DNA from 4 places in the Pantoea sp. USHLN298 genome. Region 3 is predicted to be linked to each of the others. Evidence: predicted binding sites of a transcription regulator. Region 3 holds the regulator's gene; each other region holds the start of a gene.

Region 1 (4,434 bases), on a different contig from region 3:
AGGCCTGAGCATCATGCCCGCCAGCATGCTGAGCGCGCCAACTGACAGCAACAGCAATATCGCCTGCGAGGAGTAAGCGCTGACCAGCACCCCGGTCAGCGCTGAACTGATGACAAACGCCAGCGATCCCCATAGCCGCACCGGCCCGTAGGCCAGGCCAATCTGCTGCGTCCAGGTGGCGGCGAGCGCATCACTCAGCGGCACCAGCGGCGAGAAAAACAGGTTGAAGCCAATCATCACCGCCAGCAGCCACATCCACTGCTGCCCGACCCAGTAGCCGATGGCGAACAGGCAGGTCATCAGTGCCAGCAGGCGAAGTGCGGTAATTAACTGCGCCGGATTTTTTACCTGCGAGGCGATAAGCAGGCTGCCGACAAAGCGCGCCACCATGCCACAGCCCAGCAGCAGACCAATTTTTTCGGCATCAAGGCCGGTGCCTTTCAGCCAGACGCCCCAGAAGGGCAGATAGATGCCGTAACAGAAGAAGTAAGTGAAGTAGCCCAATCCGAGCCATCTGGCGGAGCCGATTGCCATATTCCCTCCAGCAAGAGTGCTGCATGGCAGCAAGAGTGGACGCTACTCTGGCAGAGCGCCCTGTTTCAGGCAATAAAAAAGGATGGCATCAGCCATCCTTTTTATGCGCGTTCACAACGGGTTAGCGGTTAAGCATAGACCGGCAGACGGCTGCAGATTTCCAGCACTTTCTGTTTGGTGCGCTCAATGGTCGCTTCGTCGTTGATGTTATCCAGCACGTCAGCAATCCAGCCTGCCAGTTCACGTACGTCTGCTTCGTTGAAGCCACGGCGCGTCACGGCTGGGGTACCGATACGAATACCTGAGGTAACAAACGGGCTCTTCGGATCGTTAGGTACGCTGTTTTTGTTTACCGTGATATTGGCACGGCCCAGCGCAGCATCCGCTTCTTTACCGGTCAGGTTTTTGCTCACCAAATCGATCAGGAACAGATGGTTATGGGTACCGCCAGAAACGATGTTGTAGCCGCGCGCGATCAGCACCTCGACCATCGCTTTGGCATTTTTCGCTACCTGCTGCTGGTAGGTTTTAAATTCCGGCTCCATCGCCTCTTTGAAGGCGACCGCTTTACCGGCAATGACGTGCATCAGAGGACCGCCCTGGCCGCCAGGGAAGACCGCAGAGTTCAGTTTCTTATAGAAATCTTCGTCACCGTTTTTCGCCAGGATGATGCCGCCACGCGGACCCGCCAGGGTTTTGTGGGTGGTCGAGGTGACGACGTGCGCATGTGGCACCGGGCTTGGGTAGACGTCAGCGGCGATCAGACCGGCGACGTGCGCCATGTCAACGAACAGCCAGGCACCGACGCTATCGGCGATTTCACGCATTTTTGCCCAGTCACAGACGCCGGAATAGGCAGAGAAGCCGCCTACAATCATTTTCGGCTTATGGTTTTTTGCCAGTTCAGCCAGCTCGTCGTAGTCAATCTTACCGGTTTCATCGATACCGTAAGCGACCACGTTGTAGAGTTTGCCAGAGAGGTTAACCGGTGAGCCGTGCGTCAGGTGTCCGCCGTGAGCCAGGTTCATGCCGAGGATGGTGTCGCCAGGCTGCAGCAGCGCGGTATAGACCGCGAAATTTGCCTGCGAACCGGAGTGCGGCTGCACGTTAGCGTAATCGGCACCAAACAGTTCTTTGGCGCGGTCAATCGCTAACTGCTCAACGATATCAACATATTCACAACCGCCGTAGTAGCGTTTGCCCGGATAGCCTTCGGCGTATTTGTTGGTGAGCTGCGAACCTTGCGCCTGCATAACGCGCGGGCTGGTGTAGTTTTCAGAAGCAATCAGTTCGATGTGCTCTTCCTGACGCACTTTCTCTTGCTCCATCGCCTGCCACAACTCGGCATCATAATCGGCAATGTTCATATCACGCTTTAACATCCGCATCTCCTGACTCAGCTAACTTTTTTAACGGCAGTTTAAGCCCCACCGGGGCGAAGGCCCACAGTGTAAACCGTTTTATCGGGTGAAGGTAGGGTGAATCCCCTCTTTTTACGCAAACGATTGGCTGGGCAGCGGCACGGGATTTTTACGCTTTTTTCCGACGAAACCGCAGCCGGAAATTTCTTCAGGATGTGATGGAGATTTCCTCATCCTGCACTGAAAAGTTGCCAGCGGAATCACCGTAAATGGGGTCTGGTTATTTACAGCGCAGCGTATCGGGCTATAAGATGCATTTAAAATGCAACTTTACCTGTGAGGTTCTTCCTATGCTTGATGCACAAACCATCGCCACCGTTAAATCGACGCTGCCTGCGATTGCGGCCTGCGGCCCAAAACTTACCGCCCACTTTTATGACCGCATGTTGTCGCACCATCCCGAACTGAAAAACGTCTTCAACATGAACAACCAGCGCAACGGCGCTCAGCGGGAAGCGCTGTTTAATGCGATCTGCGCTTACGGGGCTAACCTGGAAAATCTGGCGGTGCTGCTGCCGGCGGTGGAAAAGATTGCGCAGAAGCATACCAGCCTGAATATTCAGCCTGATCAGTACGCCATCGTCGGCGAAAATTTACTGGCAACCATCAAAGAGCTGCTCGATCCCGGCGAAGAGGTGCTGGCTGCATGGGGACGCGCTTACGGTGTTCTGGCAGAGGTGTTTATCCAGCGTGAAGAACAAATTTATCAGGCATCGGAGCAGCAGCCGGGCGGCTGGCGCGGTACCCGGACCTTCCGCATCAGCGCGATTGAACAACAGAGCGCGGTGATCAAAAGTTTCACCTTTACTCCGGTTGATGGCGGCCCGGTAGCGGCGTTTGAACCCGGTCAGTACCTGACGGTTCACCTGCAGCCAGCCAGCTTTGAACATCATCAGATTCGTCAATACTCCCTGACCCACCTGAGTAATGGCAAAGATTACCGTATTGCGGTGAAGCGTGAGGCACAGGGCACGGTGTCCGGCTGGCTTCATCATTCGGGTAAAGTGGGCGATGAGTTGCAGCTGGCGGCACCGCACGGTGATTTCTTCCTGCAGACTGACGCTGAGACGCCGGTGGCGCTGATCTCAGCCGGTGTCGGACAGACGCCGATGCTGGCGATGCTGCATGCGCTGGCGGCCCGCCATTCGCGCGCCCCGGTAAGCTGGCTGCACGCAGCGGAAAATGGCGAGCAGCACGCCTTTGCTGACGAAGTGAAAGCGACCGGCGCACAGCTCAGCGATTTCGTTTCGCAGGTCTGGTATCGTCAGCCCGCCCCGCAGGATGCCGGTGCGTATGATGCGCAGGGTCTGATGGACGTCACGGCTATGGCGGCACGCCTGCAGTCGCCGCAGACGCAGTTCTACCTGTGCGGACCGCTGGGCTTTATGCAGCATGTGATCGCGCAGCTACGTGATGCCGGCGTAGAGGATACACGCATCCACTATGAACTGTTTGGTCCGCATAAAGGCTTGTGATTCCGCCATAAAAAAAGCCCGCATCGCAGCGGGCTTTTTTAATCCGGCGAACTCAGATCGCCTCTTCATCCTCTTCGCCGGTACGGATGCGCACCACGCGCGCCACGTCAAAGACAAAGATTTTACCGTCACCGATTTTGCCGGTCTGCGCGGTGCGCATGATGGTTTCCACACAGGTATCGACGATGTCATCGCCGACCACCATTTCAATTTTTACTTTCGGCAGAAAGTCGACCATATACTCCGCGCCACGATAGAGCTCGGTGTGGCCTTTCTGACGGCCAAACCCTTTCACTTCACTCACGGTCATGCCGGTGATGCCGACTTCAGCCAGGGCTTCACGTACATCATCGAGTTTGAATGGTTTGATAATCGCATCAATCTTTTTCATGTCTGACCCTTTTCTCACTCCCTCCGTGGTCGGAAGGGTTTATCAAGTATAAATGTTGCTGGCGCTGCCGGGCGCGAATATCCGCAATCCACATCACTGTTTGCGATCTGCAGCCGCCTCAGTCGTGCGGCGCACGCTACTCTTTAAAATCGCTGGCGTCCAGTTCGTGACGAGACAGCAGCTTATAGAACTCAGTACGGTTGCGTCCAGCCAGACGCGCAGCATGAGTAACATTGCCTTTGGTCATCTGCAGCAGCTTGCGCAGATAGTTCAGCTCAAACTGGTTGCGCGCCTCGGCAAACGTCGGCAGCGCGCTGTTTTCACCGCTCAGCGCCTGCGCCACCAGCGCATCACTGATCACTGGCGAGGCGCTGAGCGCCACACACTGCTCAACCACATTGACCAGCTGGCGCACGTTACCCGGCCAGCTGGCCGCCATCAGCCGTTTCATCGCATCAACCGAGAAACTGCGGATCTGCGGTTTATGCCGTTCCGCTGCCTGACGCAGCAGATGATTCGCCAGCAGCGGGATATCTTCCGTTCGCTGATGCAGCGCCGGAATTTTCAGGTTGACCACATTGAGGCGATAGAACAGATCTTCACGGAACTCTTT
Region 2 (4,434 bases), on a different contig from region 3:
AAACCTACGATCAGCAAAGCATCAACTTTGACGATCAGGTCGATGTGGTGTTTGAGCTCAAACCGAATACGCCATAATGCAAAACGGGGCCTCAGCCCCGTTTTCTCTGGTTACGCGGCAACGTCATCCTGACGCAGCACGCGATGTCCATGCGCAATCAGCGCATCGGTCACCCGCCGCATCAGACGGCTTTCCGGCGCAAAGCGATGCCAGTAAAGCATCCGGCGCTGATAGAGGCCCGGCGTCAAATCAATCAGCTCACCGCTCGCCAGCTCACGCTCAATCTGCAGATGCGGAATCATACAGCAGGTCGAACCCTGTCGAGCCATCTGCACAAAGGCTTCCGATGAATTAACGATGTGGCAGGGCACGCTGCCCGGCGAGAGATCGAAGTTCTGTTGCAGAAACGCCTGGTGCATATCATCCAGGTGGTCAAAGGCTACGGCAGGCGCTTTCAGCAGGGCAGAACGGGTGACGCCGTTGGGGAAGAAGCGGTCAGCAAAATCGCGTGAGGCGACAAACAGATAGTCGAGCGCACCCAGCTGATCGACCAGGCAACTCGGCAGCGGTTGCGGCTGAATACTCACTGCACCCACCACTTCGCCGCGGCGTAAACGCTCCTGGGTCCGGGTTTCATCTTCTACCTGTAAATTGAGCCGTACCGGCGAGTCGGCCAGCACATCTTTCAGCGCGGGCAGCAGCCAGGTCGCCAGACTGTCGGCGTTGACCGCCAGTGACAGCAGCAGCGGCGTGGTACCGCTGTTCTCATCGCCCAGCCACTCCTCTTCCAGCAGCTCAACCTGATGCAGCAGCGCCAGCAGCTTCTGACCCTGCTCGGTGGGGCGAGGCGGCACGGTACGCACCAGCAGCGGCTGACCAAACAGGTTCTCCAGCTGCTTGATGCGCTGCGAAACCGCCGACTGCGTGATGCATAATTTTTGTGCGGCGCGTTCAAAACCGCGTTCACGAATCACTGAATCCAGCGCCTGAAGCGTACGATAATCGGGGCGTTTCATTGTTATTCTCTCTCCTTCAGGGTGGACGTTACTATGCCACAAAAGTGTCACCGGTAAGTGACCGCGTGTTTTTGTGGTCTGGCTTCCAAAGCGATAAATCCGCGCCTGTCACCCGAGCATTTTCAGTAAGCCTTGTTTTATACTACGCGCACTTCGTTGTCGCACAGGTTTTAAACATACCATGACCCAGGATGAACTGAAAAAAGCCGTAGGTTGGGCTGCACTCGATTACGTTAAGCCCGGTACCGTTGTCGGCGTTGGCACCGGCTCGACCGCCTCCCATTTTATTGATGCGCTCGCGACGGTCAGGCATCAGATTGAGGGCGCGGTCTCCAGCTCCGACGCCTCAACCCAAAAGCTGAAAAGCCTCGGTATTCAGGTGTTCGATCTGAACGAGATCGATGTTCTGTCGGTTTACGTTGATGGTGCTGATGAGATCAATCCGCAGATGCAGATGATCAAAGGCGGTGGGGCTGCGCTGACGCGTGAGAAAATCGTCGCTGCGGTGGCTGAAACCTTTATCTGTATCGCTGACGCCTCAAAAGAGGTGGACGTGCTGGGTCGTTTCCCGCTGCCGGTCGAAGTGATCCCGATGGCGCGCAGCTATGTGGCGCGTCAGCTGGTCAGGCTCGGCGGTTTACCGGAATATCGGCAGAACGTGGTCACCGATAACGGCAATATTATTCTCGACGTGCATAATCTGCGTATTCTCGACCCGATTGAACTGGAAAAAGCGATCAACGCTTTGCCAGGCGTTGTTACCGTTGGCCTGTTCGCCGCACGCGGCGCGGATATCGCGCTGATTGGCGGACCTGACGGGGTGAAAACCATCAAAAAATGATCTGTCCGGCGTCGAAGCGGCGCCGGGGGTTTCTGTCTGAAAAACAGCTTTTCTCGCCAGGGTGAAATTTGGTGACTTATGTCACATTAACGTCATCCACAGCGGGTTCGTTCTCCCTTCATCGCAGACATCACGATTTTGTACGGCAATGTGCTGCTGCAAAGCCTTGCCGTGCTGTCGCACAGGCAATCGTTTGTATTGCCGCAGGCGTATTTTTTGATATTTTGACAGAAGGCTGGCTTATGGCAGTCCTCATTGAATTCTGAATAGGGTCGGGAAATGGCAAAGGTATCACTGGAAAAAGACAAGATTAAGTTCCTGCTGGTGGAAGGTGTCCATCAGAGCGCGCTGGAAAACCTGCGGGCTGCAGGCTATACCAACATCGAATTCCACAAGGGCGCGCTGGACGCTGACGCGTTAAAAGCATCGATCCGTGATGCGCACTTTATTGGTATCCGTTCCCGCTCCCAACTGACTGAAGAGATTTTTGCCGCCGCTGAAAAGCTGGTCGCAGTCGGCTGCTTCTGCATTGGCACCAACCAGGTTGACCTGCAGGCCGCAGCCAGCCGCGGGATCCCGGTGTTTAACGCGCCGTTCTCCAATACCCGCTCGGTAGCGGAACTGGTAATTGGTGAGATGCTGCTGATGCTGCGCGGTATCCCGGAAGCCAATGCCAAAGCCCATCGTGGTATCTGGAACAAAAATGCCAAAGGTTCGTTTGAGGCGCGCGGCAAGAAGCTGGGCATCATCGGTTATGGTCATATCGGTATGCAGCTCGGCGTACTGGCCGAAAGCCTGGGAATGCACGTTTTCTTCTACGATATCGAAAACAAGCTGCCGCTGGGCAACGCGACCCAGGTACGCCATATGGCGGATCTGCTCAATATGAGCGATGTGGTCAGCCTGCACGTGCCGGAGACGGTCTCCACCCAGGATATGATTGGTGCTGAACAGCTGGCACAGATGAAGCCTGGCGCGCTGCTGATTAACGCCTCGCGCGGCACGGTAGTGGATATCCCGGCGCTGTGTGACGCACTGGCCAGCAAACAGGTTGGCGGCGCAGCCATCGACGTGTTCCCGGTCGAGCCTGCCACTAACAGCGATCCCTTCATCTCGCCGCTCAGTGAATTTGATAACGTCATCCTGACTCCGCACATTGGCGGATCGACCGAAGAAGCGCAGGAGAATATCGGCATCGAAGTCGCTGGTAAGCTGGCGAAATATTCCGATAACGGCTCCACGCTGTCAGCGGTTAACTTCCCGGAAGTGTCACTGCCGATGCACGGCGCCAGCGCCAGCCGTCTGCTGCACATCCATGAAAACCGCCCAGGCGTCCTGACCGCTATCAACCAGATTTTTGCCGAGCAGGGCATCAACATTGCCGCTCAGTATCTGCAGACGTCGCCGTTTATGGGCTATGTGGTCATCGATATCGATGCTGAGCCAGAGCTGGCTGATAAAGCGTTACAGCTGATGAAGGCGATTCCCGGCACCATTCGCGCTCGTCTGCTTTACTAAGCGTCAGAAACAGCAAGAGGCGCGCTGTGCGCCTCTTTTTTTGCTCAGCTATCTTACTCCCACTGCCACAGCTTTGACGGCGTCAGCACCGCCGGTAACGGCACATCCCACTCCGCAACCGGCAGGCTATCGACACACTGACAGTCATGCGCCAGCCCGACCGGCAGGAAACCATGCTGTCGCCAGTTCTGCAGCGTGCGATCGTAAAAACCGCCGCCCATCCCCAGACGTTGTCCATATTGATCAAAAGCCACCAGCGGCACCATCATCACATCCAGCTGATCGAGGGTGATCAACTGCCGGATATCCAGCGGCGGCTCGGGAATATGGAGTTTATTTTTGCGCAGCAGGGTATCGGGCGAGTAGCGCAGGAATAACAAATTACCGGGGGAAAAGGGGTGTAATACTGGCAGATAAACCGCTTTCTTCAGATGCCAGAGACGGGCAATCAGCGGACGGGTATTGAGTTCGCCATCCACCGACAGGAACAGGGCGATATTGAGCGCTTCAGTCAGTGGAGCGTAATTCAGGGCGTGTTCAGCGAGCTGCTCAGCGGCCTGGGTTTGCTGCTCATCGGTTAGTGCGCGCCGTAAATGGCGGACGTGCTGGCGAATCGCCTGGCGTTGAGGCTGGATTTCATTGGGTCGCTGAGAAGGTTCAGACATGGTTTCCCCGCCGGATAAGTCGCTGTAGCAGCAACTATAACATGACAGTCGGGGAAAAATACCGGGACGAACAGGGTAGTACACAGGGACTACAGAAGAGAGATCTCCGAGATGCCGCCGTAGGCTGTAACCCTTGAACCCTTGGTTCAAGGTGAATATGCCGTCGCAACCATCAGGCTTCTCGGACGGACCGAGCATGCTCACAGGTTACGGAGCGTCACATTCTGTTTTTTTGAAATATCGGCTCAGGGGACTGGCCCACATGCAAACATCTCAGAGAAAATTTACCTCACCGTTACCAGAGTATAGCAACCATGAAGTTTTATTCGAACTTCGCATCCTCACGCTCAGTGATGCGACCTTGCTCAACCAGCGCCTGTTCAATCGTCTGCTG
Region 3 (4,434 bases):
CACGTTACCACTGTAAACCCGGGATTTAAGCAGGGTAAAAAAGCCCGGATTTGCGCCCTGGTTGCCCGTTGCTTTGCGGCCCGACGGCAGGCGCAGCGTCGTGAGGATCAAGGCCAGCGCAATCAGCGTCAGCACCAGGAAGATCGAACGCCAGTGGAAATGACCAATCAGCCACGCGCCTAACAGCGGTGCCAGGGCTGGCGAAAGCGCCACCAGCGGCATGATGGTGGCAAACACCTTATTAGCACGTGCGGCCGGATAGCGATCGACCACCAGCGCCTGCCAGCTGACAGCGGCCGCACAGACGCCAATCGCCTGAACAAAGCGCAGCGCCAGCATCAGATAAATATCCTCTACCCACAGCATACCGGCACAGCCGACGGCGAACAGCGCCAGTCCGGCCAGCAGCACCGGCTTACGCCCGATGCGATCGGAGAGCGGACCCCAGAACAGCTGACCGCAGGCAAAACCGGCCAGGAACAGGCTCATGCTGGCACTGATCAGGCCAGGCGAGGTATTGAAAGTTTGCTGCATCGCGCCAAACGCGGGCAGGTACATATCGGTGGCTAAAAAGCCCAGCATGCTCAGCAGAGCGAGATAAGGCATAAATCCTTTTGACGGTGACATCTGATTCTCATTTTGCAGGTTGAACGCGGCAGAGTGTAAAAGGTGCGTTTGCCGCTGTGAAACGCTAATATTTGCCTATTGCTGTTAAAAAATTTGAAGGCAGAATATGTGGTCAGAATATGCGTTAGAAGTGGTGGATGCCGTGGCGCGCGGTGGCAGCTTCAGCGCGGCGGCGCAGGAGCTGCATCGGGTGCCGTCGGCTATCAGCTACACGGTGCGCCAGCTGGAGACCTGGCTGGCGGTTCCGCTGTTTGAACGTCAGCATCGTGAGGTGGTATTAACCCCTGCGGGAGAGCATTTTGTCCGGGAAGGGCGCAGCGTCATCAAAAAAATGCTCGCCACCCGCCGCCAGTGTCAGCAGCTGGCCAACGGCTGGCGCGGGCAGTTAAGTATTGCGGTGGACTGTATCGTCAAGCCGCAGCGTACCCGACAATTAGTGAAGGATTTTTACCGGCACTTTCCTGACATGGAGTTGCACATCAGTTATGAAGTGTTCAACGGCGTCTGGGATGCGCTGGCGGATGGCCGGGTGGAGGTTGCTATCGGCGCGACTCAGGCGATCCCGGTCGGCGGCCGCTTTGCCTTTCGCGATATGGGGACGCTCAACTGGCGCTGCGTAGTCGCGAACCACCATCCGCTGACGGAAGTGAGCCAGATAGATGACGATACCCTGCGCAGCTGGCCGTCGCTGGTTCTGGAAGATACTTCGCGCGCGCTGCCACGCCGGATGACGTGGACGCTCGACAACCAGCGTCGGCTGGTGGTGCCGGAATGGCAGACCGGGCTGGATTGCGTACTGGCGGGATTGTGCGTGGCGATGGTGCCTGGTCATCTGGCCCGGCCGTTGCTGGACAGCGGCGCGCTGGTGGAGCTGACCCTGCCGGTGGCTTTTCCGGAGAGTCCCTGTTGTGTCAGCTGGGCGGAAGATCGCGCATCACCGGCGACCGGCTGGTTACTCAGCTATCTGGGTGATGCGCAAACGCTTAATCAGGAGTGGTTAAGCGAAGATTAACGGCGGTAGTCGCGGAACGGACCATCAGCTACGGAACGACGTTCAATCAGGGTTGGATGCACTTCGATGGTTTGAGAAATCTCACGTTTGCTGGTGATGCGATCCAGCAACATCTCCAGCGCTTTCTCACCCAGCTGCGCTTTCGGCTGATGAACGGTGGTCAGCGCCGGCGCGAAGTAGCGCGCGTTGCGCACATTGTCATAGCCGATCACCGAAATGTCCTGCGGCACGCGCAATCCCATCTCATCGGCGGCGCAAATCGCCCCCATCGCCATGATATCGCCACCACAGAACACCGCGGTCGGGCGCTGTTTCTGCGACAGGATCTGCTGCATTGCCTGATAGCCCGATTCAGGTTCAAAGTCACCCTGGACAATCCACTCGGCACGCGGCTGAATACCCGCTTCTTCCAGCGCCTTCAGGAAGCCGGCGTGACGTCCGCCACCGGTGTTGCGCTCCATCTGGCCGGGGATGGCGCCAATCTCGCGATGGCCACGCTCAATCAGATAACGCCCGGCGAGATAACCGCCCTGAAACGCATTGTCCAGCACCGTGTCGGTAAAGTCGGCGCGGGATTCGCCCCAGTCCATTACCACCATCGGGATGTTACGGTTCTCTTCCAGCATTTTCAGCAGATCGTCCGGATACTCAGAGCACATCACCAGCAGCCCATCGACGCGCTTTTGCGCCATCATGCTGAGATAGGCGCGCTGCTTCTGCAGATCATTGTGCGCATTACCCAGAATCAGAGTATAGCCTTTGTCGAAACAGTGGTTTTCCACTGCTTCAATAATTTCAGCAAAGTAGGGCGCTTCGCTGGAAGTCGCCAGCAGGCCCAGCGTTTTGGTGTGATTCACCTTCAGGCTGCGCGCCACGGCGCTGGGCGAATAGTGCAGTTCCTGAATCGCCTGCCAGACGGCGTTGCGCGTCTCTTCAGCGACAAAACGCGTTTTATTGATGACGTGCGAAACGGTGGTCGTTGAGACGCCGGCGCGTTTTGCCACATCTTTAATTGTTGCCATTAAAATCGGACTCCAGGGCTTATCTAACGCAATGATAAGCATAATGTTAAACGTTTGCGTCTGCTCAGGGTTTTCTGCGCAATTATGCAGGTTTTCTGACCGGTAAACAGGGCGACTGGCGGGTAATGAGCGCCTGAAAAGAGAGCAAACGGAACCGGGGCTGCGCGCGTTGCGCAACAAAGGCAGGATTCTAACAAGGCTGGGCGGATAAAACGAGATTTTTACCCGGTCCTGTGGGAAAATGGCTTAACCCCACAAAAATTGTGACTAAGGAGAGTTAAATGAGTACCGATTTGAAACTGGCGCTGATGACTACCGTCGGCTGCCTGCTGATGATTGTCGCTTTTAGCTTCACCGCGATTCTGCACTGATCGAAAAAGCCGGGCATGGCCCGGCTTTTTGCTGTCTGGCGATCGCCCAACGGCTGCGTTAGCGAATGGTCTTTGGCGTCATGACCCGACGCGCACCAATATAGTGGCGCTGCCAGTAGTCTTCACCCAGCGCACTGATCTGAATATCTTTGCCGGTACGCGGTGACTGAATGAATTTGCCGTTGCCGAGATAAACCCCAACGTGATCGGCGGTGCCGCGGCCATTGATGCGGAAAAAGACTAAATCGCCTTTCTCCAGTGACTCACGTTTAACCGGCGCGGCGTCGCGCAGATGGAACATCTCATTGGCGGTGCGCGGGATCTTGAACTTGACCAAATCTTTATAGGCGTACCAGACCAGGCCGCTGCAATCAAAACCGGTATGCGGTGAGGTGCCACCCCATTGATAAGGTTTGCCTAACTGACCCATCAACTTGGTCATCGCCGTTTCGCGCGCTTTCTGGTAACGCTGACGATGTGACTTGCTCATTTTAATGGTGCCGGTGTCACTGCTGCTGGCGTCAACGGTTTTAAGCGAACGCTGGTGGCCGTAGCGTTTTTTACTGGCCGTTTTAAGGGAGGTTTTACTTTTCTTAGCGGGAAGATGGCTGGCGGTGAGTTCGCTTTTTTTCTGTTTTTTGACTTTGAGCTTCTGAATCGGACTGACGCGTGTTTTCTTTGCCGCCGTTTTCAGCGGGCGACGCTTGCGGCGCTCATCTTCGCGCGCACTCTTTTTCTCTGCTTTATGCGAACTGACATTCACCGGCGCCTGCGGTGAGGCAGAAGCGATGTTAAAGAACAGTTGCGCAAAGGCAAGAATGAAAAGCGTAATGATTAAACGCATAGTCCGGTTTTAGTTAAGTTGTCAGGGCCACTACGCACCGCGACAAAGTTGGGAATAATCTGATCCAGGATCAGCGCCGATGCCATTCTAGTCCAGTTCGTTTGAAAACAGTAACGCCTTTTTTTATTAATCTTTCGGCCTCACGCAATTGCGTTGAAAATGAACATTTTCAGCGTCTTATATCGGCAAAACTATTGCAAATTATTAATATGTTACTGGCCGTTAATAACCGGGTGGCATCAGGGCTGATGAGCGGACTTAACAAACATGGCGATTTAATCCGGCAGCGGTAAAATCTCGTTTTCAGTCCTGGTGCGAAGTCGCTACAATAAACAAACACGAAGTGACGAATTAAGGAAGGCAATTATGAGTACTGTAGAAAAAATTCAGCGCCAGATCGCAGAAAACCCGATCCTGCTGTTCATGAAAGGTTCACCGAAACTGCCAAGCTGCGGTTTCTCTGCGCAGGCGGTTCAGGCGCTGTCAGCCTGCGGTGAGCGTTTTGCTTACGTGGATATTCTGCAGAACCCGGACATTCGTGCAGAGCTGCCGAAATAT
Region 4 (4,434 bases), on a different contig from region 3:
ACCGGTCACGTCTACTATTCGGAAGGTTCACAGCAGAAGATGCTGGCGGTGCTGGAAAAATATCTGCCGCGCATTTTTCACGTCCATCTGAAAGATGTGCGCGACGAGGTGGTCGCTGAGGTGCGCGACAATCATCTCTCCTTCCTGGAAGGGGTGAAGAAAGGCACCTTCACCGTGCCGGGCGATGGCGTGATCGATTTTAAACCGGTTTTCAAAATTCTCGACGATTACGGCTACAAAGGCTGGATGGTGGTGGAAGCGGAGCAGGACCCGGCGCTGGCTAACCCGTTTGAATATGCGGTGAAAGCGCGCCGTTATATTCGTGAGAATACCGGGCTGTAAGCGCAGGCGGGAAATAACCGGCTTCCCCGAACCGGGGAAGCCGGAAGCCAGCAGGGCAGTCGCCCGGCCTTATTTCAGAGTGATACTTTTCACAATGTTGTCGGCATCGCTTTGTGCCTGCTGCTGGTTATCGCCCGGCAGAGTAATCTGCAGCGTGACCAGTTTGCCATCGACCTTCGCCAGAATCACCGATGACCATGATGTCTGGTTGTTCGCTGAAATCACCGTATCCAGCTGCTGTGCCGGCTGATCTTTCAGCGTAACCGATTTGTTTGAAACCACCTGCAGTTGCGGATCGCGATTGCGCTGCTGCTGTTCCATACGCTGTGATAACACGTCCAGGCCATCATTGGTCGGCTCACCGGCAATCACAATAATCGCGCGCGCGCCGGTTTCATCGGCGTAAACGTGCATATTAGTGGTCTGCGAACCAAGCTTGCCGCTCTTATCTGACATGCCAGGCGGCAGCGAGAAGCTCAGTTTGCCATCCATCAGCGTCACCGTCTGCGCCGACTGACTGGCGCTGACGCCGTTGTCATTTGCCGCGTCATCTTTCTTCTGGTCACAGGCGGCTAAGCCGAGCACCAGTAAGCCCATTCCTACATATTTCACCAGGTTGCGCATCAGAATCCCTTTTTTAAGTTTCCAGTCAGCCGTTAATACAACAGGAATCAGGTTGCAAACGCAACCTGATGATTGTCAGCAGATCTTAGCGGGTAATGGCGAAAATCGGTATGGCGGGTTAGCCGAAATTTACCTGAGCGGCAGAACGGCGCTCAGCCAGCCGTTTCAGCGCGGCATTGAGCAGTACGCCGTAGGCGGGCAGGAAGAAAATCATGCAGATCAGCACTTTGAAGCTGTAATCCACCAGGGCAATCTCCACCCAGTGCTGGGCCATAAAGGCATCAGGGCTCTTGTAAAAAGCGATGGAGAAAAAGGCCAGCGTATCGCTGATGTTGCCGAGGAACATAGCGCAGCCTGGCGCGATCCACCACTGCGGTAGGGCGCGCAGACGGTTAAAGACGTGTACGTCGAGGATCTGACCCAGTGCGTAAGCCATAAAGCTGGCGCAGGCGATGCGGGCGACAAACAGGTTCACCTGTTCCAGCGCCTGCCAGCCCTGCCATTCACCCTGATAGTAGAGCGCAGAGACGGCATAGGAGATAAACAGCGCCGGGATCATCACCGCCAGAATAATGCGACGGGCCAGCGGCGCGCCAAAGATGCGCACGGTCAGATCGGTTGCCAGGAAGATAAACGGGAAGCTGAATGCGCCCCAGGTGGTGTGGAAGCCAAAAATCGAGATCGGCAGCTGCACCAGATAGTTACTGGAGGTGATCACCAGCAGGTGAAACAGCGATAACCAGAACAGCGCGTGCATGCGCTGACGCGAAGAGAATGCGAGCATAATCAACCTTTTTAATGTTGGGGTGAGGGAACCCATTGCGGGACGCCGTTCGGGCAGCGCCTGGCAGTTTTATGAGCAAAAAGCGGCGGCATCTTACCGCGTTGTGCTATTTATGCAATGGTTAATTTTAGCGCAATCGTTATCGCCTTGCGTCATCATCATCACGCGCTAGAATGAGCGCCCCAAACCTGAACCGAGTCCATTATGAGCGATGCTTTTTCCTCTGCCGACCATCAACTGGATGCCCGTGGCCTGCGTTGCCCGGAGCCGGTGATGATGGTGCGCAAAACCGTACGCAGCCTGCAGGATGGCGACACGCTGTTGATCATCGCCGACGATCCGGCCACCACCCGCGATATTCCGGGCTTCTGCCGCTTTATGGAACATCGTCTGCTGGCGCAGCAGACCGATAACCTGCCGTATCAGTTCCTGATCCAGAAAGGCATGGCGGAGTAGTCGTGCTGGCTGAGCGCGGCCCGTCATCAGACAGGCCGCCTCTCTTTAGCTGCGGTTGCGCAGTAACCGCAGCGCGTTGGCGGTGACCAGCGCCGTGGCGCCCGAGTCCGCCAGCACCGCCAGCCACAATCCGGTCAGTCCCAGCAGCGTCGTGACCAGGAAAACCGCCTTCAGCCCCAGCGCGATGGTGAGGTTCTGACGAATGATGCGGCGCGTGCGGCGCGCCAGCACAATCATCGGTGCCAGATGGCTCAGCTGATTGCGCGTCAGCGCGGCATCGGCGGCTTCCAGCGCCACATCGGTGCCGCTGCCCATCGCAATGCCCAGCGTCGCCGCTTTCATCGCCGGCGCATCGTTAATCCCATCACCGACCATCGCCAGCGGCTGCTGCTGGCTCAGTTCGGCTATTGCCGCGACCTTATCGGCGGGCAGCAGGCTGGCCCGGAAATCAATGCCCAGCTGACGGGCAATGGTCGCGGCTGCACGCGGATTGTCACCGGTCAGCATCAGGCTCTCAATGCCCAGTTTTTTCAGCGCCTGCAGAGCCGCTGCCGCATCACTGCGCAGCCGATCGTGCAAGGCCAGCGCCCCCAGCACGTCGTCATCCCGCACCAGTACCACCACGGTTTCACCTTCTGCTTCGCGCCGGGTGATCTCTTCGGTTTGCTGCGCTGTCAGCCCGCCTATCTGTGCAGGCGTCAGCAGCTGGATTTGCTGACCGCCGACCCAGGCGGTAATGCCCCGACCCGCCTGAACCTGCTGATCGTCTGCGACCGGAATCGTCAGATTGCGAGCCGCCGCTGCCGCCACAATCACCGTGGCCAGCGGATGGGTCGCGCCCTGTTCCACGGCGGCGCTCAGCGCCAGCATCTCCGTTTCACTGGCGGTGCCAAAGCGCACAATTCCGCTGAGCTGCGGCTTGCCGACGGTCAGGGTACCGGTTTTATCGAACGCCATCATGCGCAGCGAGCTCAGTCGTTCTAAGGCCGCGCCGCCTTTGATCAGCGCGCCCTGACGGGCAGCGGCGGCCAGTCCGGAGGTAATCGCCGCTGGCGTGGAGATCACCAGCGCACAGGGACAGCCAATCAGCAGCAAGGTCAGGCCTTTGTAGATCCACGGCTGCCATTCCCCCGCGCCGAGCAACGGCGGGACCAGCATCACCAGCAGCGACAGCAGCATCACCAGCGGCGTATAGATGCGGCTGAACCGATCGATAAAGCGTTCAACCGGCGCGCGATGGGTTTCCGCCTCCTCGATCAGTTGCAGTATCCGGTCGATCGCGCTTTCGCCCGGCTTCGACACCACTTCCAGCGTCACCAGACGGTCAATGCTGGTGGCACCAGCCAGGATTTTGTCGCCGCGGCTGTGCGTCACCGGCAGCGATTCGCCGGTTAAGGCGCTTTCATCAAAACTGGCGAGCGGCGTCATTAAGCAGCCATCGACCGGCAGGCGGCTGCCCGCCGCCACTTCAATCTGATCGCCGGGCTGTAGCGCGGCGAGTGGCACGTCACGACGCTGGCCCTGCTCAAGGCGGATCGCCGATTCCGGGCGCAGCGCCATTAAACGGGTGACGCCACTGCGTGCCCGCGCGGCGGCGTAACTTTCCAGCTGCTCGCCGAGCTGAAACAGCACCAGCACCATCGCCGCTTCGGCATGGGCACCGATGATCAGCGCACCGGCTGAGGCCAGCGTCATCAGGGTTTCGATGGTGAAAGGCGAACCGCTGCGCAGCCGCTGCCAGGCGCTGCGTGCCACCGGAAACAGGCCGATCAGGGTGGTGATGACAAACAGGCGATCGCCCCACAGCGGCGCGAAATGGCTGAGCAGGCTGCTGGCGAGCACCAGCAGCGCCAGCGCAATCAGCATGCGGTTATGTTGCCAGCGCGGGCCATCGGCTGCCGTGTCGGTCTGGCTGCTGAGCTGGAAACCGGCTTTTTTAACCGCCTGTTCTACCGCCTGTCGCACGTCGCTGTCGGCGCTGACCACCAGTTTTTCACTGCTGAACAGCACGCGCGCTTCGGTGACGCCCGCCACCTGCTGAACCGCGGTTTCAATGCTGCGGGCGCAGCCGGGACAATCCATCCCGCTGACCTGCCAGCTAAACGGCAGGTGACCGGCGCGTCGCCGGTCGCCTTCCTCATCGGCATCGTTGCCGGGACTGCTGTTACTGTCGCAGCAGCAGCCCGCGCTGTCTGCGGTAACCGGGGTTGCGGCGTGGATGGAGAGCG

The links. Region 3 encodes PurR, which represses purine synthesis genes. Its sites were predicted from a motif close to CANGCAAACGTTTGCNTG; they were not measured.
Region 1: a site for PurR is predicted at 2,029-2,046, ahead of glyA (serine hydroxymethyltransferase). Genes of this name have one in related genera too.
Region 2: a site for PurR is predicted at 2,040-2,057, ahead of serA (phosphoglycerate dehydrogenase). Genes of this name have one in related genera too.
Region 4: a site for PurR is predicted at 1,775-1,792, ahead of WFK59_RS18730 (7-cyano-7-deazaguanine/7-aminomethyl-7-deazaguanine transporter). Genes of this name have one in related genera too.

The regions. Positions count from the first base shown of each region.
Region 1 covers NZ_JBBCRO010000003.1:544,312-548,745, forward strand. Annotated here, with positions in the region: gene WFK59_RS10420 (3-phenylpropionate MFS transporter) at 1-534, opposite strand, end outside; gene glyA (serine hydroxymethyltransferase) at 663-1,916, opposite strand; gene hmpA (NO-inducible flavohemoprotein) at 2,246-3,430, shown strand; gene glnB (nitrogen regulatory protein P-II) at 3,483-3,821, opposite strand; gene glrR (two-component system response regulator GlrR) at 3,958-4,434, opposite strand, start outside.
Region 2 covers NZ_JBBCRO010000006.1:150,734-155,167, reverse strand. Annotated here, with positions in the region: gene WFK59_RS16445 (oxidative stress defense protein) at 1-77, shown strand, start outside; gene WFK59_RS16440 (LysR family transcriptional regulator ArgP) at 111-1,016, opposite strand; gene rpiA (ribose-5-phosphate isomerase RpiA) at 1,198-1,857, shown strand; gene serA (phosphoglycerate dehydrogenase) at 2,137-3,375, shown strand; gene WFK59_RS16425 (5-formyltetrahydrofolate cyclo-ligase) at 3,429-4,040, opposite strand; RNA gene ssrS (6S RNA) at 4,140-4,323, opposite strand; gene zapA (cell division protein ZapA) at 4,363-4,434, opposite strand, start outside.
Region 3 covers NZ_JBBCRO010000001.1:924,482-928,915, forward strand. Annotated here, with positions in the region: gene punC (purine nucleoside transporter PunC) at 1-627, opposite strand, end outside; gene punR (DNA-binding transcriptional activator PunR) at 734-1,639, shown strand; gene purR (HTH-type transcriptional repressor PurR) at 1,636-2,661, opposite strand; gene cydH (cytochrome bd-I oxidase subunit CydH) at 2,943-3,032, shown strand; gene WFK59_RS04440 (C40 family peptidase) at 3,091-3,876, opposite strand; gene WFK59_RS04445 (Grx4 family monothiol glutaredoxin) at 4,240-4,434, shown strand, end outside.
Region 4 covers NZ_JBBCRO010000007.1:157,720-162,153, reverse strand. Annotated here, with positions in the region: gene iolE (myo-inosose-2 dehydratase) at 1-342, shown strand, start outside; gene WFK59_RS18735 (DcrB family lipoprotein) at 412-966, opposite strand; gene WFK59_RS18730 (7-cyano-7-deazaguanine/7-aminomethyl-7-deazaguanine transporter) at 1,085-1,750, opposite strand; gene tusA (sulfurtransferase TusA) at 1,955-2,206, shown strand; gene WFK59_RS18720 (zinc/cadmium/mercury/lead-transporting ATPase) at 2,252-4,434, opposite strand, start outside.